3 regions of the Sphingobium sp. EP60837 genome follow, and region 1 is predicted to be linked to each of the others. Evidence: riboswitches for the same ligand, from Rfam matches in the RefSeq annotation. Region 1 holds a riboswitch; each other region holds the start of a gene.

Region 1 (7,491 bases):
CGCAACTGAATGTCCATAATCCCAAGGTGCAGGATGCGCTGCTGGACGCCATGCGTTTTTGGCTGGAGCGGGGCGTGGACGGCTTCCGGCTCGACGCGCTCAATCATGCGATGCACGACCCTATGCTGCGCGACAATCCGCCTGCACCGGACGATGGCAAGCCGCGCACCCGGCCGTTCGACTATCAGATTCGCCGCTACAGCCAATCGCATCCCGATATGTTGGGCTTTGTCGAGCGCATCCGGGCGCTCACCGACCGTTATGGGGCGATTTTCACCATGGCCGAAGTCGGCGGCAACCGCGCCGAGGAAGAGATGAAAGCTTATACGGCCGGAGAAAAGCGGCTGAACAGCGCCTATGGATTTGATTTCCTTTATGCTGCGGCGCTGACCCCAGCGCTGGTCGCCGAAACCGTCGCGCGCTGGCCTGATAAGCCGGGCATGGGATGGCCGAGTTGGGCGTTCGAAAATCATGATGCGCCACGCGCCCTGTCGCGTTGGTGCGCGATGGAGGACCGGTCGGCGTTCGCGCGGCAGAAGATGGCGCTTCTGGTCGCGCTGCGCGGCAATGCGATCCTCTATCAGGGGGAGGAACTGGGGATCACGCAGGTCGATATCCCCTTCGAGCGGCTGCAGGACCCGGAGGCTATCGCCAATTGGCCGTTGACCCTTTCACGCGACGGGGCGCGCACGCCGTTGCCGTGGGAAGCGAGCGCAAGCGAAGCGGGGTTCAGCACGGCGACACCCTGGTTGCCGCTGGGGGAAGAGAATCTGGCGCGTGCCGTGGATGCGCAAGAGGAAGATCCGGACTCGCTGCTGAACTTCACCCGCGTGATGCTGGCGCTGCGCAAGGAAAATGGAGCGTTGCGCCATGGCGGCATGGAATTGCTGCTCGCGGATGAGAACAGGCTTGTGTTTCGCCGGGATGCGGATGGGAACGCGCTGCTATGCGTGTTCAACCTGTCGGCGGAGGCGGCAGTCTGGCCAAATGAGTTTGCGCCGAAGGGCGAGATCGTAGCGGCGGTGAATGGCGCGGCGATCGGGACCTTGCCCGCTTACGGGGCGCTGATCATTCGAGAGTGACGGTCGCCAGCATCGCGTCGGACCGCGCCAGCACCGCCAGCGGCAGGCCCGCGCTTTGCGCGCGATCGGCGGCAAGGCGGGTCGGGGCCGAAATGGTGACGAGCAACGGGCAGTTGGCCAGCACTGCCTTTTCCACCAGTTCATAGGAGCAGCGCGAGGACAGCAGCGCAAAGCCGCCGTCCCAGGAGAGGTCCTGCCGCCGCATCGCCCCGATCAGCTTGTCAAAGGCGTTGTGGCGGCCGACATCTTCAAAGGCCGCGCGGATCACGCCATCGGCATCGACCAGCGCCGCGCCGTGGGTGGCGCCGGTGCGCGCGTTGAGCGGTTGATGTTCGTGCAACTGCTCCAGCGCCCGGAAAATCGCATCGCGGCTTGCTTTCGAGCGGCAGGTGACAAACGGAAGCGGGCGGATCGCCTGCTCCAGATTTTCAACGCCGCATAAGCCACAGGAGGAATCCGACACGCGATGGCGGACCCGGCCGAGCAGACCCTCGACACGATCGGGCGGGAGGGTGGCGCGGGCGATGACGCCATCCGCAGTGGTGTGGATATCGACGGCCAACGGGGCGTCTTCGGCGCTCACCAGACGTTCGGCGAGGGCAAATCCTTGCACCAGTTCGGCTATGTCGGCGGGGGTGGCCATCAGAACGGCATAGCCGACGCCGTTAAACTCTATGGCTACCGGCGCTTCCTCGGCAAGCTCGCGCGCGACCGTGGCTGCGGCGCCATCGCGGCTGAACTGAGTGAAGGAGAATGAAGGTTCGCCCGTCAGGGATGAGGCGGCGGACATGGCGGGCTTTCCCTCGATCATGGAGATGATCTAAGGTGACGGAGCGAAGGGCGCAATGCTCCGCCCGTGTTCACCCATCCCGTTCGTGTCGAGCCCTTTATGCGGCACCTGTTTCTCGACTTCTCTCGCAACGAACGGGGAATGTTTAATCTTGTGGTTCAATAATTCCATTGCACCTGCGTACGGATGAGATCGCCTTCCGCGCGTCCGACGCGGCGTTCATCCGCTTCGGCCCGCTTCATCCGGGCGTAGGCCAGCGTGAATTCCAGCGCCTTCCACGGCTGCCATTCGATGCCGAGTTCGAATTCGTCGGTCTCCAGGCGCGGGGCATTGGTCGATGCCTTCCAACCGCCGCGATAATGTTGCCAGCGGGCGTAGGGGATCAGCGTACCGATCGAGTCCGTGGGCAGGCGGTACATCGCCTGGACATAGCCGCCGCGCAGCTTCTTCGTTTCGATCGATTGGCTGACGCGGTCAAATTCCGGCCCCTTGCCCCAATTCCATTCGGCCTGAATGCCGAAGGGCTTCGGATAGAGCATGGCGTGGATGCCGACTCGGTCATCGTCATAGGCGATTGCACTGACCGATCCGCTGCGCAGCTCAGGCTGAACATCGTTCATCATTGCCGATCCGCCGATTTCGAACACTTGGCCCGCGAAGGCTTCGCCAAGACCGTCCAGTTCGAAGGGCCAAGTGGCGAAGGCGACCTTCATCAGCCCCCTATTCTGTTCCGTTCGGTTGGTGCCCTGACCATTGAACACGCCCACGCCAAAAGCGCCATAATTACCGAACAGCTTTTGCCCGTCATGCCCCAACCGATCCCAGATTTTCTGGACAGAAGGCGGCGTATAATAGCCGACGATGCCAAGGTCGCGCTCACTGGGAACTGCGCTGTTGATCGCGTCGCTGCGGTCGAGCGTCAGCCGGTTGGAAGACGACTGCATATTCTCCCAGCCATAGGGCACCTTTGACTGCCCGAACCGGACGCGAAAGGTCTTTGCCTTGTCGAGGAAGACATCGGCATAGGCATCACGCAATTGAACGAAGCCTTCGCGGCGTTCGCTGCCCGCCTGGTTGTTCACAGCCGTGGCAAAATCTGACTGCAGATAGAGCGAAACGCGGTCGGAAATGTCGCCCTGAAGCACCAGGCGCGCGCGGCGCAGCGAAAAGCTGCCGCGATCCGAAATCGAACTGTCATGAACGGACCGCAGGCGAGACTGCCCGGCCGGGGCCGTGTCGTCGCCCGACAAAAAGGCATTGTACCGCATCTGGGTGTAACCGCGCAGCGACAGCCGATCATACCATGCCTTGGATTTCGGCGAGGGCGCAGAAGCGGCCGTAGCAGCCGGCTGCGCAGGCGCGGCGGCCAGTGCGGCAGGCGCGGGAGCCGCGGGCGTGGCGGAGGTGGGAGCGGCGGCGACAGGCCCGACGCCTTTGCTGGCGGTCAGCGCGTTGGTGAGGGCCTGTACCTGCGCCTTGAGTTCGTCGATCTGGCGCTGCAATGCCTCATTGCTCTGCGCCTGCGCCACCTCCGGCGTCAAGGCAAGCAAGCTCACCATCATTGCCGCGCCACCCGCCTTTAGACCTTTCACCGCCCTGTCTCCTCCTGTCTGAGTGCAGCGGCGGCTATGTCATTTATATGACTCTTGAATGACAGCGATGTTTCTTTTTGGTGACAGGCTGCATTCTCTCGGCATGGGAGCGCCCGGCCCCTTCCCAGTTTTCATGCGAATTGCGCGTCATGGGCTTCCCATCCTCACGCGTAGCCTCTATGCACGGCGACTGATCGCGCCGGTGCCTCAATAGAGGCTTAAAAGGGAATGCGGTGCGGACGTCCCAAGCGTCCCAATCCGCGGCTGTCCCTGCAACTGTAAGCGGTGAGCGAGACATATATCGACCTTCCGTGACAATCGGGGGGCAGCCACTGGGCCGGACGCTAAATCCTGCGAGGCCCGGGAAGGCCATGTGTCGAGCGATGACCCGCAAGCCAGGAGACCTGCCAGCGTCTGGTCGCTCTTGCTTTGGTCCAGGGGATGGCCGGGGCACGGTTTTCCGTCTGAGCGACGCGTGCGGCGGGGTCCGCACCGGCATGCGTGCCGGACGCCAACAGGTGTCCGTCCGGCGCATCATGCCGGCCGCGTTAGCGGAGGAGCCCGTCCAGTTTCGCTGACGCCGGACGGGAGACGGGTCTCCGATGGAAACAGATGTTCCGGCACTTCGACGCCGCGCCACCGGCATGTTCGCAGCGCTGATAGGCGTGAACCTCGCCCTGTGGCTGTGGGCGCTGCTGATCTTTGCGGGCGAGACGATGATGCTGGGCACTGCCCTGCTCGCCTGGAGCCTGGGGCTGCGGCATGCGGTCGATGCCGATCATATCGCAGCGATCGACAATGTGACGCGCAAGCTGATGCAGGAAGGGCAGCGGCCGCTGACCGTCGGCCTCTGGTTCGCGATCGGCCATAGCGGCATCGTGCTGATCGCCGCCGTGGTGATCGCGCTGGCGGCGAGTGCGCTGAGCCGGGTCGAGCAAGTGGGCGAAATCGGCGGGACGATCGCGACGGTGGTTTCGGCCACCTTCCTGTTCGCGATCGCGGCGATGAACCTGATGATCCTGCGGTCGGTGCTGAAGACCTTCAATCATGTTCGCTGCGGCGGTGCTTATATCGATGAGGATATGGACATATTGCTGGGAAACCGCGGTTTCCTGGCGCGTATCTTCCGGCCCCTGTTCCGCCTTGTCACGCGCAGCTGGCACATGGCGCCGCTGGGCTTTCTGTTCGGCCTCGGCTTCGACACAGCGACCGAGGTCGCCATTCTGGGCTTGTCGGCGGGACAGGCGGCAAACGGCCTTTCGATCGCGACGGTCCTCATCTTCCCCCTGCTCTTCGCGGCGGGCATGGCGCTGATCGACACGGCGGACGGCGCGCTGATGATGGGCGCCTATCAATGGGCTTTCGTGAAGCCGATCCGCAAGCTCTACTATAATATCACCATCACGCTGGTGTCGGCTCTGGTCGCCATCGTCATCGGCGGGATCGAGGCGGCAGCGCTGCTAGGCGACAAGCTGGGCCTCAGCGGCGGCATCTGGTCGATCGCCGCCAATCTGGGCGAGCATTTCAACAGCCTCGGCTTCTTCATCATCGGCCTGTTCGCCGCCTGCTGGCTGGTGAGCTGGGCCATCTATCGCTGGAAGCGCTTCGACGAGATCGAAGTGCTTCTCCCCAACCAAGGATAATGAGCATGAGCAAGGTTCCCGCCACCGTCATCACAGGCTTTCTCGGCGCTGGAAAGACGACGCTGATCCGTCACCTCATCGAAAATGCGGGGGGCTGCCGCCTCGCCCTTATCATCAACGAGTTCGGCGATGTGGACGTCGATGGATCGTTGGTGAAAGGCTGCGGCGACGAAGCCTGCCCGGACGAGGACATCATCGAACTGGCCAACGGCTGCATCTGCTGCACTGTCGCTGATGATTTCCTGCCGACCATGCAGCGGCTGCTCGACCGAGATGTGCCGCCCGACCATATCATCATCGAAACATCCGGCCTTGCGCTGCCCAAGCCGCTGGTGAAGGCGTTCCAATGGCCCGATATCCGCACCCGCGCGACCGTCGATGGCGTGATCGCGCTGATCGATGCGGACGCGCTGGCGGCGGGCCGTTTCGCGCATGATGAAGCTGCGCTGGCCGCAGCGCGCGCTGCCGACCCGACGCTGGACCATGACAGCCCGATCGAGGAGCTGTTCGAGGATCAGCTGGCCTGCGCGGACCTCGTCCTGCTCAACAAAACCGATCTGGTGGAGCCTGGCAGGCTTGCCGAACTGGAGCGGGACCTTGCCGGCGAAATTCGCCCCGGCGTGCGGATCGTCCGCACCGCGCGGGGGGAGATCGACCCGGCAGTCCTGCTGGGCCTTAGGGCGGGCGTGGAGGAGCAGATCGACGCGCGCCCTTCCCATCATGATGATGAGGAGGATCATGACCATGAGGATTTCGACAGTTTCGTGGTGGAACTGAGCGAGCAGGGCAATCCTGCCCCGTTGCTGGTGGCGCTGGAACAGGCCATCGCGGCGCATGACATATTGCGGGTCAAGGGGTTCATCGCCATCGCGGGACGCCCTGCCCGGCTGGTCATCCAGGCCGTCGGACCGCGCATCCAGCATCATTATGACCGGCAGTGGCAGGCGGATGAACGGCGCGGTTCGCGGCTGGTGGTCATCGGTCAGGCTGGCCTCGACCGCGCAGCCATCGAACAGACGCTCTCGCTGAAGATGGCCGCCGCCTGATGCACCTGCTCACCGCCACGCCCGGCACGGTTTCCAACGGAGACGAAGCGATCGACCTTGGCCAGTCGCCGGGGGACATCGTGCTGCTGACCGTGGCGGACAGCGACCTTGCCTGCTTCGCGAGCGCGGCAGCGCCCTTGGGCGAGGACGCGCCCAGCGTGCGGCTCGCCAACCTGCTTCAGCTCAAGCATCCCTATTCGGTCGATCTCTATGTCGAGAAGGTGATCGCTCACGCCAAATTTGTCTGCGTCGTGCTGCTCGGGGGTAAGAGCTATTGGCCCTATGGCATTGATGAAATTGCCAATGTCGCGCGGGAAAAGGGCATCGCCTTCGCTGCCATCGCAGATGGACAGGAGGATGATCCGGACCTGCGCGCCGCCTCTACCCTGCCGCCGGAAACCTGTGACCGGCTGCGCGATTATCTGCGGCAAGGCGGCGTGGCCAATGCGACCGCCTTCCTGAAGACCGCCGCCCGGCTGGCGGGGATGGACGCAGGGGAAGCCGACGCTCCAGTGCCGGTGGCTGATGCGGGGCTTTATCTACCCGGCATCGAGCGGCCCGCGCTGGATCAGGTGAAAGGCCGCTGGCGGGACGGCCAGCCCACCGTCCTGTTCCTTTTCTATCGGGCCCTGCTGATCGCCGGGACGCTGGACGCGGTGGACGCCATGGTTCAGGGGCTGGAGCTGGCGGGCCTCAACGTGCTGCCGGTCCATGTCCGTGCGCTGCGCGAACCCTTCGCCCGCGACTTTCTGCGGAGCCTGATGGACGGGACGCGGCCGGACGTCATCCTGAATGCGACCGCCTTTGCCGCTTCGGCGCCCGGCGAACCCCGAACGCCGTCAATATTGGAGCAGGCAGACTGCCCGGTTCTGCAGACGATCTTCGCCAGCGCCGAGCAAAGCGCCTGGGAAGCCAGCGTGCGGGGATTGGGGGCGCGCGATCTGGCCATGCACATCGCATTGCCGGAAGTGGACGGCCGCCTCTTCACCCGCGCCGTCGCCTTCAAGGCGGCCGCACGGTTCGATGAGCGGACGCAGTGCAGCATCGTCGTGCCGAAGGTGCTGCAGGATCGCATAAGCTTCGTCTCTGAACTCGCTGCGAATTGGGCGAAACTTGGCCGAACGCCCGCGGCGGAGCGTCGGGTGGCGATGGTCCTTGCCAACTATCCGAACAAGGATGGGCGCATCGGCAACGGCGTCGGGCTCGACACGCCGGCCAGCGCGGCGGCCATCCTTCACGCGCTGTCAGAGGCAGGCTATGCAACAGGGGACGCGCCAACCGGTGGCGCGGCCTTGATGCAGCTGATGACGGGCGGGGTGACCAACGCTCCCGCATCGC
Region 2 (7,491 bases), 380 kb from region 1:
TGGTGCGGCTTGCGGCGCACAAATGGGGCGCGTTTTTGTGGGTGGGGATATTCTTCCTGGCGCTGCTGTTCCAGGCGCTGGCGGTGCTGATCCTGACAGGGTGCAGGCCATGAGGCGCCTTCCATCAAGCCTTTGGTTCGTAACCTGGTTGGGCGGCTTCGGCGTGCTTGGATCCCTCGCCAGCTTTGTGGTGCAGCAGCGACAGGAAACCGCCCAGCAGGAAACGCATGCGCAGGCGCTGACCGACGGCGTCGTGGAACGGGGCGAGCGCGCGATCATCGCGCGGCAATGCAACGCTTGTCACGAGATACCGGGCATGGCCGGAGCGCGGGGTGCTGCTGCTCCTTCGCTGGGGGGATTTGCTGCGCGCAAGACGGTGGCGGGTGTGCTGCGCAACGATCCCGTGGCCTTGGTGCGCTGGGTCCGCTTCCCGCAATCCGTGGTCCCGGGCAACGCCATGCCGAACATGGGGATCGGCGATCAGGAGGCGCGGGACATAGCCGCTTATCTCTATACCCTGTCGCCCAGACCGACATAGGTCAGGGGCTGTTCATCCGGCTCGGCCAATATGTGCCAAGCGTAAAAGAGGGCTGCCGCGAGGTAGAGCGTGCCGCCCGGAATCCACATGAGGATGCCCGCCATCTGCTGATCGGCCAATGGGCTGAGGTCCCAGGCTTGGGTGGTCAGCCAGTGCGGCCGGTAAAGCGCTGTCCCAGAAAAGGCGATCAGCGCGCCGAGCAGGCTCATTTGCATCATGGTCGCGAAGAGCGCGATGATCTTAGCAGGCATCGCCGAACGCGCGAGCACATGCCAGAAGCCGGCGGCGGAGACGAGGATAGTCAGTTGCATCGTCCAAAAGACAAGCGAGGAGGACAGGGCCCAGTCATAGGCGGCCGGGGCGTGCCAGAACCAGAGGATGAGCGCCTGGAGGATCGTCCAGGCGGGCAGCGATCCTCTGATGTTCAAGGCTCCTGATGCGCGGGCGAGCAGAGGTGCGGCGATCAGGATGAGGGCGAGGTGGTGGAGAGCGCGGGCTGAAAAAAGGGCCGAGCCCAAGGCGCAAAAGGGGGATACATAGAGGAGCGCCCAAAGGCCGATGAGACCAAACGCGGCATTTCGGCGGGGGGGCGCAAGCCGCAGGGCGATGAGCAGCCAGATGGCAAGGGAAAGAAGGAGGAGCGGGTCCCAGTTCCACCGCGTCCAGAACTCATCGGGAAGAGGCGCGCCGCCGCAATAGGGAACCGGGCTATGATGCAAGGGGGAACCTCATCCTCTCTTCCCCCTGTCCAAGTCATGAAGACGGGGATCGTTCCCCCCGTCAACCGGTCAAGCGAGTTCGACAGCCATGGCGGTTGCTTCACCGCCGCCGATGCACAGGCTGGCGATGCCGCGCTTAAGGCCGCGATTCTCCAGCGCGGCGATCAAGGTGGTGAGAATGCGTGCGCCGCTCGCGCCGATCGGGTGTCCGAGCGCGGTCGCACCTCCGTTGACGTTGAGCTTGTCAGCGGGAATGCCCAGTTCCTTAGCGGCGATCATCGCCACGACGGCGAAGGCTTCGTTGACTTCGAAGAGATCGACGTTGGCCACCGACCAGCCCGCGCGGTTCAGCAGCTTGGTGATGGCGGGAACGGGCGCGGTGGTGAAGCGCGAGGGTTCATGGGCGTGGGCGGCGCTCGCTACGACGGTGGCGATGACGGGCAAGCCGAGGCGATCTGCGACGCTGCGCCGGGTCATCGCCAGCGCTGCCGCGCCGTCGGAGATGGATGAGGAATTTGCGGCTGTGATCGTCCCGTCCTTGACGAAGGCGGGCTTTAGCGTGGGGATCTTTTCCGGGCGCGCTTTGCCGGGCTGCTCGTCACTCTCGACCAGCGTTTCGCCGGAGCGGCCCGGGACGGACAGCGGGGTGATCTCGCGCTCGAACGCGCCGCTGGCGATGGCGGCCTGCGCCCGTTCGAGCGAGCGGACGGCATAGGCGTCCTGCTCTTGGCGGGTGAACTGATAGTCGCGGACGGCGTCTTCGGCAAAGACGCCCATCGCCTTGCCCGGTTCATAGGCATCCTCCAGCCCGTCCATCATCATCGTGTCGATAATGCGGTCATGGCCGATGCGGGCGCCGGAGCGATGCTTGGGTAGCGCGTAGGGCGCGTTGGTCATGCTTTCCATGCCGCCCGCGACGATGATGTCGGCGCTTCCAGCCAGCAGCGCTTCCTGCGCCATGATCGCGGCCTGCATGCCCGAGCCGCACATCTTATTGACGGTTGTCGCCTCGACGGAGCGGGGGAGGCCGGCGCCCAGTGCGGCTTGGCGGGCGGGAGCCTGCCCCAGTCCGGCGGCCAGGACGCAGCCCATATAGATGCGGTCGATGGCCTCGGGGGAGACGGCTGAACGCTCGACTGCGGCCTTGACGGCGGCAGCGCCGAGTTCCGTTGCCTTAAGGGGAGAAAGGACGCCCTGGAACCCGCCCATCGGGGTTCTGGCGTAGCCCACAATGACAACTGGATCCTGCATCGTTCATCCCGTCCCGCAATTGTTTTAAGACCCTAATATGAGAGCTGGGACAAAATAATGAAGAGAAAAACGCGCTCGGGCAGGAAGGCCATGAAGGGAGGACATGGCGGGCCTGCCCGAGCACTTCCGGGGGAGCACGGGTAATTTTAGTCTATAGTATAGATTTCAGGCAGCGGTGTTGGCCGCGTGGATGCCGAAAGCCATCCGGGCCGCATTGAGGGTATATTCATATTCCTCGCTACCGGGTATGAGGTCATGCCAGTCTTTATTTGAGATGGCGGCGAAACTGTCTTGCCAGATCTTACAAGCGATCAGTTGTATTTCGGTTTCTTTAGGAGCGCGCTGCGCTTCCAGGCAGTCCCGCAGGATTGCGTGGAAGACGGCACCCCGCACTGGTGCATGTTTCATGGGCATCCTCTCCAGCAGCCGATTCTTTGTTCAGCTTGCCGTAGCGGAAAGTTGCATAGGTCGCGCACTGCGTCAACAGGTCTCCACATTTTTCAACGGCTTAACCTAAGTAAAGTGCGATATATATCCAAATTGACCGGTTCCTTTACTTTAAGAACATGACCGTTCTTTTAGTAAGTAGTTGAAAGAAAGGCCGTAGCGATCAGTTTCCGCCGTGGCCTTCCCAATGCTCATTAGAAGCTAAACTTTGCCCCTACACGGAGCAAGCGCGGTTCCACCACGCGGCTCAGGCGTCCCTCGACCGGCCCGCCAGCGTCAAAAGAAGGAACATAGGATTCATAAAAATAGGCGATGTCCTTGTCCCGGCTGGCGAGGATGTTGAGCAGCTCTCCATAAATTTGGATGTTTTTGCCCTTCCATGCGGCGCGGGCGTTGACGATGCTGCTACCGGGGTCGCGCACGCTATTGTCCTCGATCAGTGGCGATGGGCCGAGATGGCGGACGCGGATGCTGGCTTCCCAGGGATCGAGGACCAGTGCGGCTCCTGCGGAGGCGGCGTTTTTGAACGCATTGGGGATATGGTCGCCATTGTCGAAGCGCGAATGGCTGGCGGTGTAATTGCCGTCGAAAGCGAGCCAGGGGAAGGGCCGCCAGAACGCGACAAGCTCATAGCCATGGCGGCTGCTGGCGCCGCTAGGCTCAACCGCATTGGAATCGCCTACAAAGCGCAACTCGCTGCCGACATTCAGCCACCAATAGGTGGCGGTGAAAGAGAAGCCGGGCAGTTGCAGGCGCGCGCCCAATTCCTTGCCGGTGCCGCGGACGAGCAGGGGAACCGGCGTGGTGACGTTCACTGCGCCGCGCGCGTCGTTGGAATGGAAGCCCCGGCCCCAATTGGCGTAAACTTCGATGCGGGGACTGAGTTGATAAGCGATCGCGGCCTTGGGTGAAACGAGGGTGTCCGACCCGCTGCCTTCCCCGAGCGCGGCGGCGGCGGCGTCCCTTGCCGTGACCGAATAATGATAATAGTCGCCCCGCAGGCCACCGGTCAGGCGCAGGCCGGGTAGCGGGGTAAGGGTCGCTTCACCATAGAGGGCGGCGGAGGCTTCGTTCACCCGGTAGCGCCCGAGCGAGGAGAGGAAGACCCGATCGGCGGTGCGGTCGACCCCGACATTGCCGATCGCGTCATAGCGATTTTCGGTGCCGATCTTCAGTTGTACCGCGGGATTGACGTCCCAGCGCTTTTCGCCGGTAAGGCCAAGGACCCACCGGCGATCGAATTGCTCGATCTGCGCGCTGGTCCCGTCCGGGTCGGCGTAGGTGGGGTTGGAGAACATCGTCCAGTCATAAAATTGAGCGTAGAGATTGGCGCGCCATGTCGGCTGGACGGCGGCGAGATTGCCGATGATGCGCGTCGTTTCGCCGCGCGCGGAAGGGTCTGGCGAGCAGAAGACGTCCGGACATTGGAGCGTGCCGATGATCCGTTCGGGAATCTGCTCGGTAGGGCGCCAGGTCGAGCGATAGGCGTGGAGCGAGGCTTCGAGCTTTCCGGCCCCGGCCGGGATCGCATATTTGGCGAAGCCCGCATAATGGCGCAGATGTTCCGGCTCTTCCCAGGGACCATCATAAGCCTTGGCCTGGGCGACGAGCGTGAGATCGCCTCCACCGGCCTTGACCGTGCCGCCTGCCGCCAGCCTGCGCCAGCCATAGGAGCCGCCCTCCGCCGATATCCAGGGCCGGTCATAGCCGTCGATCGTGGTCATATAGGCTGCGCCCGCCAGCGCGAAGTCGCCGCCATCGGCGCGATAGGGACCTTTGCGAAAATCCTCCCGCGCGACGATTTCCGGGATGAGGCCGTTGAGGTCGAGATAGCCATGGCCATGCCCGTGGGTGCGGAAGTTCATCTGCACGCCGTCAATGTAAGTGGTGAAGTCCGACCCATGGTCGAGGTTGAAGCCACGCAGGAAATATTGATTGGCCTTGCCGCTGCCCGAATGTTGGGCGGCGACCATGCCGGGCACGGCTTCGAGTAGTTCGGCGACGCGCAGCAGCGGGCGGACAAGCAGGTCCGCGCCGCCGACGCTGCCTTCGCTCGCCGCATGGGCGGTGCCGATCTTGTCCTCTCCCCGGCCGAAAACGATGATGGTGGCGGCCGCTTCGGCGGCTGCCGCATCATCGGCGGCAGTGGCGGGAGAAGCCGAAAGGCTGGCGGTGAGGGCGCAGGCGACCCAGGCCAAATCGCTGTGAGATTTCATGTCGTTCACTCCGGGCGTCTGGCGACATCCGGTAAGAGACCTGCCGCCCTAGCGAACGGCCGGCGCACGCAGGCAGCCGGACGCCCCCAAGGCGGCCGCCAACGTCACCGAAGCGGCCTCCACCGCTCGTTCGTCGCTCAGACGGAAATCACCGTGCCGCGGCCATCCCCTGGGCCAAGGCAAGAGCGACCATACGCCGGCAGGTCTCCTGGCTCGCGGGTCGTCGCTTGATGCACGGCCTTCCCGGAGCTCGCATGACTTAGCGTCCGCCCAGTGACTTGCACCCTCCTGCTTGTGAGGTGGGGCGATGTGCATCGCGCTCGCCGCTTACAGTTGCAGGGACAGCCTCGGCTTCGGGAGGCGGATGCCCCCCTTACCGTGTTCCCTTTTAAGCCTCTTTCGAGGCACCGGCGCGATCTTTGTCCGGGTGAACCGGACGGGGTGGCGATAGCGAGGGTGCGGGGGAGAGGCAAGGGGGTGGTTGGGTGGGGAGAAGTGGAGGGGGACTTGGAAGGGCTGTTGAGGACCAATGACGGTCGCCAGTTCTGGTCACCCCGGACTTGGTCCGGGGTCTCGCTTAACTTTGCCGATCAGAGGAAGCGGGATGCAGGCTCAAGGCCGGGATGACGGAGGAGTTGTCGGTCGGAGCGCTTCTTTCGCCCCGGCTCTCTGCCTGAAGGGGGGAGGGGGAATGGCTGTCGTTGCTCAGTTCAGCGCGTTGCCGGAGTTGCGCTTGAGGCGCAAGGCCATGGCCTGGTAGCGGACGGCGCGTTCGTTATGCAGTGCGATGGTCGCCTGGTCTGCTCCGCGCTGCCGGGCTTCTCTGGCCTGCCGCGCTTCCAGTGCCGCGCAGGCGGAAAAATGTGATGCGTCGTGGGGGCGCATGGCCCAATCCTCTCTCTGATTTCTTATGGCCGTCCCTATATCACTGGGCCGGTCGCGGCGGCAATAAAACAGATTAGAGTTGAAAAAGCATCAACTTTTGAAGCTATTTTGGCCGTCTCAGTGCTTGGATGCCGGCACGTTCCAGGGGGCATTGCGGAAGGTTTGGCGGAGAAAGGCGATGAAGGCATCGACCGCGGGGGGACGGCCCGCCGCGCGGGGATGGACGGCATAGACGGCGAGGTCAGAGGGGCCTTCCCAGCCATCGAGCAGGCGGACGAGCTTTCCCTCGGCGAGAAGCGGGCCAACGTCCCAGAGCGAGCGGAGTGCAATGCCGGCACCGGTCACGGCGAGTTCGCGGACGATCTCGCTGCTGTTGGTGCGCACATGACTACGGCCGTCGATCTGCCGGCGCATGCGGCCGTTGTCGAGCCGCCAGGGCAGTTGTCCTTCCGCGGCGAGCAGGCGGTGGCGGGAAAGGTCGGCGATCTTTTGCGGCGCGCCATGTTCCGAGAGATAGGCGGGGCTGGCGCAGAGGATGCGTTGGTTGGCGGCGAGATAATGGCCCTCCAGATGCGCGGGAACGTCGCTGGTGATGCGGATGGCGAGATCGACCCGCTGCGAGAGCAGGTCCTCATAGGCGTCGGAAAGATTGAGCTCCAGATCGACTTTGGGATGGCTCTGCAGGAAGCGCTGGACATGCGGGGCGATGTGGAGGCGGCCGAAGGAGGTGGGGGCGGAGACCCGCAGCGCGCCGGATATCGCGCGGTGGCGGTTGGTGGCGCGGTCCTCCGCCTGCTGGATCGCTTCCAGGATGCCGGTGATGTCGCGATGAAGGCTGGCGCCTTCCTCCGTCAGCGCGAGGCGGCGGGTGGTACGGTGGATGAGGCGCACGCCGAGGCGGGCTTCTAAGCGAGAGATGCGCTTCGACATCATCGCTGGGGAAATGTTGAGCATCCGTCCGGCGGCCGAGAGGCTGCCGGCGTCGACGGCGCGGGTGAAGAGGAGATAGTCCGGGTCCATCATGATCTTTTCCAATGCGGAAAATATCTTTCAACTTTTTCTTGTCTAGTGCGAGGATGGCGGGCGGGTCTATGCTTGGCCGCAGTTATTTTCGCGCGGAGTGGATGCATGCCCGACCTGATCGAGAAATCTGGCCTGAAGGTCGCCGCCGAGCTGGCGGGCTTCATCGATGAGAAGGTGTTGCCCGGCACCGGGATCGAGGCGGATGATTTCTGGGGCGGGGTGGCCGGCATTTTCGAGCGCTTTGGCCCGCGTAATGCCGCGCTGCTGGCGAAGCGGGACGCGATGCAGGATCAGATCGATAAGTGGCATGAGGCTCACGCGGGGCAAGCGGTGGATGGGACGGCTTACCGGGCTTTCCTGACCGAGATTGGCTATCTGGCGCCGGAGCCTGCTCCCTTTGCCATCGGATCGA
Region 3 (7,491 bases), on a different replicon from region 1:
TTCGCGAGACGATCGAGCGCTACGGACCCGACAGCGTGGCTTTCTACGTGTCCGGTCAGTTGATGACCGAAGATTATTATGTCGCCAACAAGCTGATGAAGGGCTTCATCGGCTCCTCCAACATCGACACCAACAGCCGCCTCTGCATGTCGAGCGCGGTTGCCGGCCACAACCGCGCCTTTGGCGAGGATGTCGTGCCCGCCAGCTATGACGATCTGGAGGAAGCGGACCTGATCGTGCTGGTCGGCTCCAACACCGCCTGGTGCCACCCGATCGTCTATCAGCGCATCCAGGCCGCCCGCGCCGCACGCGGCACCAAGCTGGTCGTCATTGATCCGCGCCGCACCGAGACTTGTGAAGGCGCCGACCTGCACCTGCCGGTAAAGCCCGGCACCGACGTCGCGCTGATGAACGGTCTGCTCGCCTGGTGCGATCAGGAAGGCATCGCCGACCCAGCCTATATGGCCGAGCATGTGAACGCACCCGAAGGCTTTTGGGAGCATATCCGCACCGGCCATGATCTGTGGAGCACGGCCAAGACCTGCGACATCGCACCCGCGCTGCTGGAGCAGTTCTTCAGGCTGTTCGCCGCGACCCCGCGCACCGTCACGATGTTCAGCCAGGGCATCAACCAGTCGATCCGCGGCACCGATCAGGTCAACGCGATCGTCAACGTCCACCTCGCCACCGGCCGCATCGGCAAGCCGGGCGCCGCGCCCTTCTCGATCACCGGCCAGCCCAACGCGATGGGCGGCCGCGAAGTCGGTGGGCTTGCCTCGACGCTCGCCAGCCACATGGACTTTGCGCCTGAAAATGTGGAGCGAGTGGGCCGCTTCTGGGCTGCGCCGAAGATGGCGACCAAGCCGGGCTTGAAAGCCGTAGATCTCTTCCGCGCGATCAACGAAGGCCGGGTGAAGGCGCTATGGGTCATGGCGACCAATCCCGCCGTCTCGCTGCCCGACGCCAACCGCGTGCGTGAGGCGCTGGAAGCCTGCCCCTTCGTCGTCGTCTCGGACATCATCGCCGACACCGACACCAGCGCTTATGCCGACGTTCGCCTGCCCGCCGCCGGTTGGGGCGAGAAGGACGGCACCGTTACCAATTCGGACCGCACCATCAGCCGCCAGCGTCCCTTCCTGGCGCTGCCCGGCGAGGCCAAGCCCGACTGGTGGATCGTGACCGAAGTCGCGCGCCGCATGGGCTGGCGCAACGCCTTCGCCTATGATCGGCCCGCCGACATCTGGCGCGAACATGCGCGCCTGACCGCCTATCAGAATGACGGCCAGCGCGTGCTCAACCTGCGCAGCCACGCCACCATCGGTAACGACGCCTATGAGACGATGGAGCCCTTCCGCTGGGGCGGCGACAAGCCCTTCGCCGATGGCCGCTTCTCGACCCCGGAGGGCAAGGCGCGGCTGGTTCTTACCAAGCAGTTGGAGTTGCAGGAGCCGCTAAAAGCATGGCCGCTGACGCTTAACACGGGGCGCTATCGCGATCAGTGGCACACCATGACGCGTACCGGCCTTGCGCCCAAGCTCGCCCGTCACCGCGAGGAACCGCTGGTCGAAGTCCATCCGCAGGACGCGCAGGCGCTGGGCATCGCCGATGGTGATCTCGCCCGCGTCTCTACCGCGCAGGGGAACAGCCTCTTTCGCGCCAGCGTCAGTGAAGGTCAGCGCGTCGGCGAGATATTCACGCCGATCCACTGGACCGACCAGATTTCGACCGGCGGCCGCACTGGCCTGCTGCCCCGTCCCCTGGTGGATCCGCATTCGGGCCAGCCCGGCTTCAAGGCGACCCCGGCGGCGCTTGAGAAAGTCTCGACCGAATGGAAGGGCTTCCTGATCCTGCGCGGTGAGCAGCCCGCCAAGGTCCCCTGCCTCTGGGCGACCCGCATCACCGTGACGGGCGGTGCGCTTTACGAGGTCGCGGGCAATGGGGATGCGGTGCGGCTCGAAGCCTGCCTGCCGAAGGGTGATCGGGTCGAAGCCATCGACCAGACGCGCGGCACCCGCCGCGTCGCGATCATCGCGGAAGGGAAGCTCGCGGGCATCCTGATCGTCACTAAGACCGGCCTGCTCCCGTCGCGCGACTGGCTGATCGGCCAGCTCCAGGTCGAAGAGGTGGGCGCCTCCGTCCTAGCCGCGCGGGGGCCGGGCAACCAGCCGGACAAGGGGCCGACCATCTGCGTCTGTTTCGACATCGGCCTCAATCAGATCATGGCCGCCATACGCGAGCAGAATCTCGTCGATGTGCCCGCCATCGGCAAGGCGATCGGCGCGGGCACCAATTGTGGATCATGCCGCCCCGCGCTCGCCAACATCCTGACCCAAATTCCGCAGGAGACACTCCATGCAGCAGAATGAGCTTATCGCCCCCGGACAGGTCTGGCTGGTGGGCGCAGGTCCGGGCGACCCGGACCTGCTCACCCGGAAGGCCGAAAAGCTGATCGCGGCAGCGGAGATCGTCTTCTATGACGCGCTGGTGGGGCCCGGCGTACTCGACCTCATCCCCGAGGGGGTCGAACGGGTGAGTGTCGGCAAGCGTTCGGGCCGACACAGCAAGGCGCAGGAAAGCATCAACGACCTGCTCCTCGCCGCTGCCAAGGCCGGGAAGCGCGTCGTGCGCCTCAAGGGCGGTGATCCTTCCGTCTTCGGTCGTTCGGCGGAAGAAATGGAGCATCTGGCCGCAGACGGCATTTCCTTCCGCATCTGCCCCGGCATCACCACGGCCAGCGCGGCGGCGGCGAGTGGCCATGCCTCGCTCACCCTACGCGGCGTGGCGCGGGGCCTGACCCTGGTGACGGCGCATCTGAAGGCCGGCGAACCGCTCAAGCTCGACTGGGAAACGCTGGCCCGACCCGGCGGCACGCTCGGCATCTATATGGGTCGCGCCGCTGCCGGAGAGATCAGCCGCCAGCTGATCGCCGCTGGGCGTGATCCGGAAACGCCCGTGATGGTGGCGGTCAATGTCTCGCTCCCCAGCGAACGGCTGATCCGCGGCAAGCTGTCCGCGCTTGCCTTCCTGGTCGCCACGATCAGCGATGAAGATCCGACCCTGCTTCTGATTGGCGAAGCGGTGGCGGGCACGGCCATGCCTGGTGAGGTCGCCGCAAGCGTCGCTCTTCAGGCTTGAAGGCTCAGCCCTCCGCACCTTCGCCTTGAGCTTGTCGATGCCCCTGCCTTAGTTGGAAGGAAGGTAAGGGGCATCGACAGGCTCAGTCCTGATAGCGCAAACCATCAAGATCTTCCGGCCGGTTGATATTGGGCAGCACGATATCCGCCCGGTCCACGATCTGCGCGCCGATCCGCTCCAGCCACCCATAGATGGAGCGGTTATTCTCTTCGGCCAGGTGCGCGTCCAGCTCTCCCGCCAGCGAAGCGGGCCAGAACCCGGCAAGTTGCTGCCCCTTCAGCACCGCCGCGCCATCTGCGGTCAGCGCCTCCGCCAGCGCGGCCGGATAGACCGGCATGTCGCACCCGATCGTTAGCACCCCGTCAAAGCCCTGGCCTGCCGCATGATGCAGCGCCGCGTTCAGCCCGCCCAGCGGCCCCATGTCTGGGGCAGGCCGATCGGGTAGGCCCGTCACCCCCTCCATCGCCCGGCCGCAAACCACCACCGCCTCCACATGCGGCGCAATCGCCGCCATCGCATGCTCCAGCAGGATGCGCCCGTCCGGCATCACGGCCAGCGCCTTGTCGCTCCCGAACCGGCTGGATCGCCCACCGGCTAGCACCGCGCCCAGCAATCGCATCGATCCACTCCTTGGCAGAACCTCTGCTTTCCCCTATGGCGCGGCGCGTGAGCGGGCAACCGCTGACATAAGAAGATCGCGCCGGTGCCCATTGGGCTTGAAAGGGAATGCGGTGCGGATAGCGTGGCTATCCAATTCCGCGGCTGTCCCTGCAACTGTAAGCGGCGAGCGCGATGCACTGTGGAACCCGCCGTCTTCAAAGGGGAGGCGATGGGGGCCAGCCACTGGGCCAGACGGCCCGGGAAGGCCGTGCATCGCTGCCTTGACCCGCGAGCCAGGAGACCTGCCAGCGCATGGTCGCTCTTGTCCAGGATCCAGGGATAGGTCCGGGCACGGTGTTTTCCGTCTGAGCGACGCGAAGCGGCGGGGGCCGCATCGGTGCGCGGGGCGGGGCGCTGGCGTCTGTCCTTACCGCGTGTCCGGCCGTTTGCGCGGAGACCCTCGCCCAAGAGTCGCCTGACGCTCAGGGAAGACGAACATGTTCAAGACCGGAATTTCACTGCTGGCGCTTCTCGCCGCCACCCCCGCGCTCGCAGGGGATAATGACGAGATCATCGTCACCGCGCTCGGCATCGAGCAGCCTCGCGATGAAGTCGGCCAGGCCGTCACCGTAATCGACGCACAGACCATCGAAACGCGCCAGTCGGTCAGCATCGCCGACCTGCTGATCACGACGCCGGGCGTACGGTTCAACCGTGCTGATGTGGTGGGCGGGGTTACGGGTATCTCGATCCGCGGCGCGGAAACGACGCAAACGCTGGTGCTGCTCGACGGCGTCAAGGTCAACGACCCCAGCGGCATCGGCGATCTCTATGACTTCGGCAATCTCCTGACCGGCAACATCCGCCGAGTCGAGATACTGCGCGGCTCCAACTCGGTCGTCTATGGCAGCCAGGCGATTGGCGGTGTCGTCAACATCATGACCGGCGAGCCTGCCGAAGGCTTCGGCGGCAGCGCCTCGATCGACTATGGCTATGCCGACACGCTGAACGCCAAAGCCGATGTGTCCGGCAGCAGCGGCATCGCGTCGGGCGGCGTGGGCGTCGCTTATTTTCGCACTGACGGCATTTCCGCCGCCCAGGGCGGCACGGAAAAGGACGGCTATGAGAATATCGCCACCCACGCCAAGCTGAAGCTCGCCTTCACCAACAATCTCAGCCTCGATTTGCGCGGCTATTATATCCACGCCGATCTCGACACCGACATCTTCTTCGGCGCGCCGATGGAGTCGACGGACAGCAGCAAGCTGAACCAATATGTCGGCTATGCGGGCATCAACCTCGCCCTGTTCGACGGCAAGCTGACCCAGCGGGGCGCCGTCACCTGGCTTCGTAACGATCGCGACTATTTCTCGCCCTTCGGGGATTATGGCTATTCGGGCACCAACCTTCGCTTCGAATATGAGGGCGTCTATCAGCCCATTGATCAGGCCAAGCTGGTCTTCGGCTATGAGCATGAGCGGCCGGATTATGATTTCTACGGCTTCGGCAGCGGCGGCGCCAAGGCGAATATCGACAGCGTCTATGCCCTCGCCGTCGTGAAGCCCTTCACCGGCCTCTCGCTCACCGGCGGCGTGCGCCACGACGATCACAGCCAGTTCGGCGGTGCGACCACGCTCGGCGCCAACGCCAATTACACGCCCAATGCTGGCCGCACCAACATCCGCGCCAGCTATGGCGAAGGCTTCAAGGCGCCATCGCTCTATCAACTTTATGATGGCTTCAACGGCAATCCCGCCCTTCGGCCCGAAAAGTCGAAGAGCTACGACATCGGTTTCGATCATAGCGTCGTGGGCGGCCGCGCGATGATCTCCGTCACCGCCTTCCGCCGCGACACACGCGACCAGCTCTATTTCGACGGCTTCATCCTGCCCTTCGGTCAATATATCAACCTGACCCGGACCCGGGCCAAGGGTGTTGAGGCCGCCGTCACGCTGAAGCCCGTCGATGCGCTCACCGTCACGGCTGCCTACAGCTATATCGACGCGATCGACCGGTCGGAAGGCGGCATCAACGAAGGCAAGCTGTTGCCCCGCCGTGCCAAGAATGCGGTGAGCGTCTCGGCCGACTATGTCTGGTCCTTCGGCCTGTCGATGGGCGCTACGCTGACCATGGTGGGCGACAGCTTCAACGACGCTGCCAATACGCAGCGACTTGACGGCTATGCTCTGCTGGGCGTCCGTACATCCTTCCCGATCAACGAACATCTCGAGATTTACGGCCGCATCGACAATCTCGCCGATGAAGAATACTCGACGGTCTATGGTTACAACACCTATGGCCGCTCGGCCTTTGGCGGCGTGCGTGTCCGCTTCTAAAGCCTGGCGAGAGGGGCTGGCGTGAGCCTCAGCCCCTCAATTCTGCGCAACGGTGACCTGCGCCACGATACTGCGCGCGGCCTCCACATAGGCGGGGCCGCCGCACACCGTCCACGCCTGCGGAACGCGGATGCGGGGGATGGAACGCAGCGCCGGATGGTGCAGCATCTCCGTTCCCTGATCGACGACATTCTCGCTGCCGCTCTCGACGATCAGCCAATCGGGCCTTGCCGCGATCATCTCCTCCAGCGGTACCTGGGCAAGCGAGGCTTTGCCCAGCTTCCCCGCCAGATTGACGAGCCCCGCGCGCCGGATCAGTTCATCGACCAGCGTACCCGTCCCGGTCATATAGCCGCGCCGCTGATAATAGGCTGCGACCCCGCCGCGTCCAGCCTGAGGCAGCGGGGCAAGATCGCGATCCATGCGCCGGATCAGCGCCTCCCCGCGCTCGCGATGTCCGACCGCCGCGGCGACCTCACGAATTTGGGCCCGGATCGTGACCAGACTGTCCGCACTGGCCAGCCCCAGCGTTCGCCACTGGCCCGGCGGGGCGCCGACCACGCTTCCCGCACCATCGGGAAGGCCGATCAAAAGATCGGGCCGCATCGCCAGCACCTCCTCGGCGGGGCGGCGGAGCGTGCGAAACCGGCGCGCCTTCGCCACCGCTGCCGACAGTTCCGGATCATGGCCATAGGGGCTGAGGGCGACGATCTGCCGGGGATCGGCAAGCGCCAGCACATATTGATCCGCGCAGGTGTTGAGCGACACGATCCGCTTGGGAGCAGGGGCGGCCGCACCCGTCAGCCCCAGCACACAGAGCGCCGCGATGATAGTCCTGCCTCGCATCCTGTCGCGTCCCCCACGGTGTCGCGAAGCTCTACCAAGCACCTGCAAGGACGCAAGCCATGACCGCCCGGCGTCATCCGCTGCTGATGCCCGCGCTCATCGCGCTCACGCTTGTGGCCGCGCTCGGCTCGCTCACGCTGGGCGCTGTCCCGCTGTCGCTCCCGCGCATCCTGGCCGTCCTTGGTGGAGGGGGCGACGAGATCGCCCGCGCTATCCTCATCGACCTGCGCCTGCCCCGCATGCTGCTCGGCCTGATCGTTGGCGCCATGCTCGGGCTCGCTGGCGCATCGCTCCAGGGCTATCTGCGCAACCCGCTCGCGGAGCCATCGGTGCTGGGCGCATCCAACGCCGCAGCCTTGGGGGCCGTCTGTGCCCTCTATTTCGGCCTCGCGCAACTGCATCCCGCCATTCTCCCGCTGCTCGCCATCACCACCAGCCTCATTGCGATCACCGCACTGTTCCTGCTCGCGGGTCCTTCGGAAAGCCCCTTGACGCTCATCCTCGCGGGCATCGCCGTCGCGACATTGACGGGGGCGGGGATCAGCCTGTCGCTCAATCTCTCGCCCAATCCTTT

Evidence for each region. Region 1 has a riboswitch for cobalamin ahead of EP837_RS16910 (HoxN/HupN/NixA family nickel/cobalt transporter). Riboswitches for the same ligand answer to the same signal wherever they lie in the genome.
Region 2: linked by a shared signal. The riboswitch ahead of EP837_RS15210 (TonB-dependent receptor) and the one ahead of EP837_RS16910 (HoxN/HupN/NixA family nickel/cobalt transporter) in region 1 are both predicted to bind cobalamin.
Region 3: linked by a shared signal. The riboswitch ahead of EP837_RS04855 (TonB-dependent receptor plug domain-containing protein) and the one ahead of EP837_RS16910 (HoxN/HupN/NixA family nickel/cobalt transporter) in region 1 are both predicted to bind cobalamin.

What each region holds. Positions count from the first base shown of each region.
Region 1 is NZ_CP015987.1:860,715-868,205, reverse strand. Features, by position in the region: gene EP837_RS16925 (alpha-glucosidase) at 1-1,082, shown strand, start outside; gene fdhD (formate dehydrogenase accessory sulfurtransferase FdhD) at 1,069-1,872, opposite strand; gene EP837_RS16915 (porin) at 2,031-3,434, opposite strand; cobalamin riboswitch at 3,648-3,890, shown strand; gene EP837_RS16910 (HoxN/HupN/NixA family nickel/cobalt transporter) at 4,067-5,107, shown strand; gene cobW (cobalamin biosynthesis protein CobW) at 5,113-6,153, shown strand; gene cobN (cobaltochelatase subunit CobN) at 6,153-7,491, shown strand, end outside.
Region 2 is NZ_CP015987.1:481,229-488,719, reverse strand. Features, by position in the region: gene EP837_RS21425 (hypothetical protein) at 1-113, shown strand, start outside; gene EP837_RS21420 (c-type cytochrome) at 110-538, shown strand; gene EP837_RS15225 (cytochrome c oxidase assembly protein) at 511-1,257, opposite strand; gene EP837_RS15220 (acetyl-CoA C-acyltransferase) at 1,327-2,508, opposite strand; gene EP837_RS15215 (hypothetical protein) at 2,674-2,916, opposite strand; gene EP837_RS15210 (TonB-dependent receptor) at 3,150-5,171, opposite strand; cobalamin riboswitch at 5,353-5,598, opposite strand; gene EP837_RS15205 (hypothetical protein) at 5,877-6,056, opposite strand; gene EP837_RS15200 (LysR family transcriptional regulator) at 6,174-7,079, opposite strand; gene EP837_RS15195 (malate synthase G) at 7,185-7,491, shown strand, end outside.
Region 3 is NZ_CP015986.1:989,084-996,574, reverse strand. Features, by position in the region: gene EP837_RS04870 (nitrate reductase) at 1-2,366, shown strand, start outside; gene cobA (uroporphyrinogen-III C-methyltransferase) at 2,353-3,135, shown strand; gene mobA (molybdenum cofactor guanylyltransferase) at 3,218-3,754, opposite strand; cobalamin riboswitch at 3,820-4,059, shown strand; gene EP837_RS04855 (TonB-dependent receptor plug domain-containing protein) at 4,233-6,071, shown strand; gene EP837_RS04850 (ABC transporter substrate-binding protein) at 6,108-6,917, opposite strand; gene EP837_RS04845 (FecCD family ABC transporter permease) at 6,977-7,491, shown strand, end outside.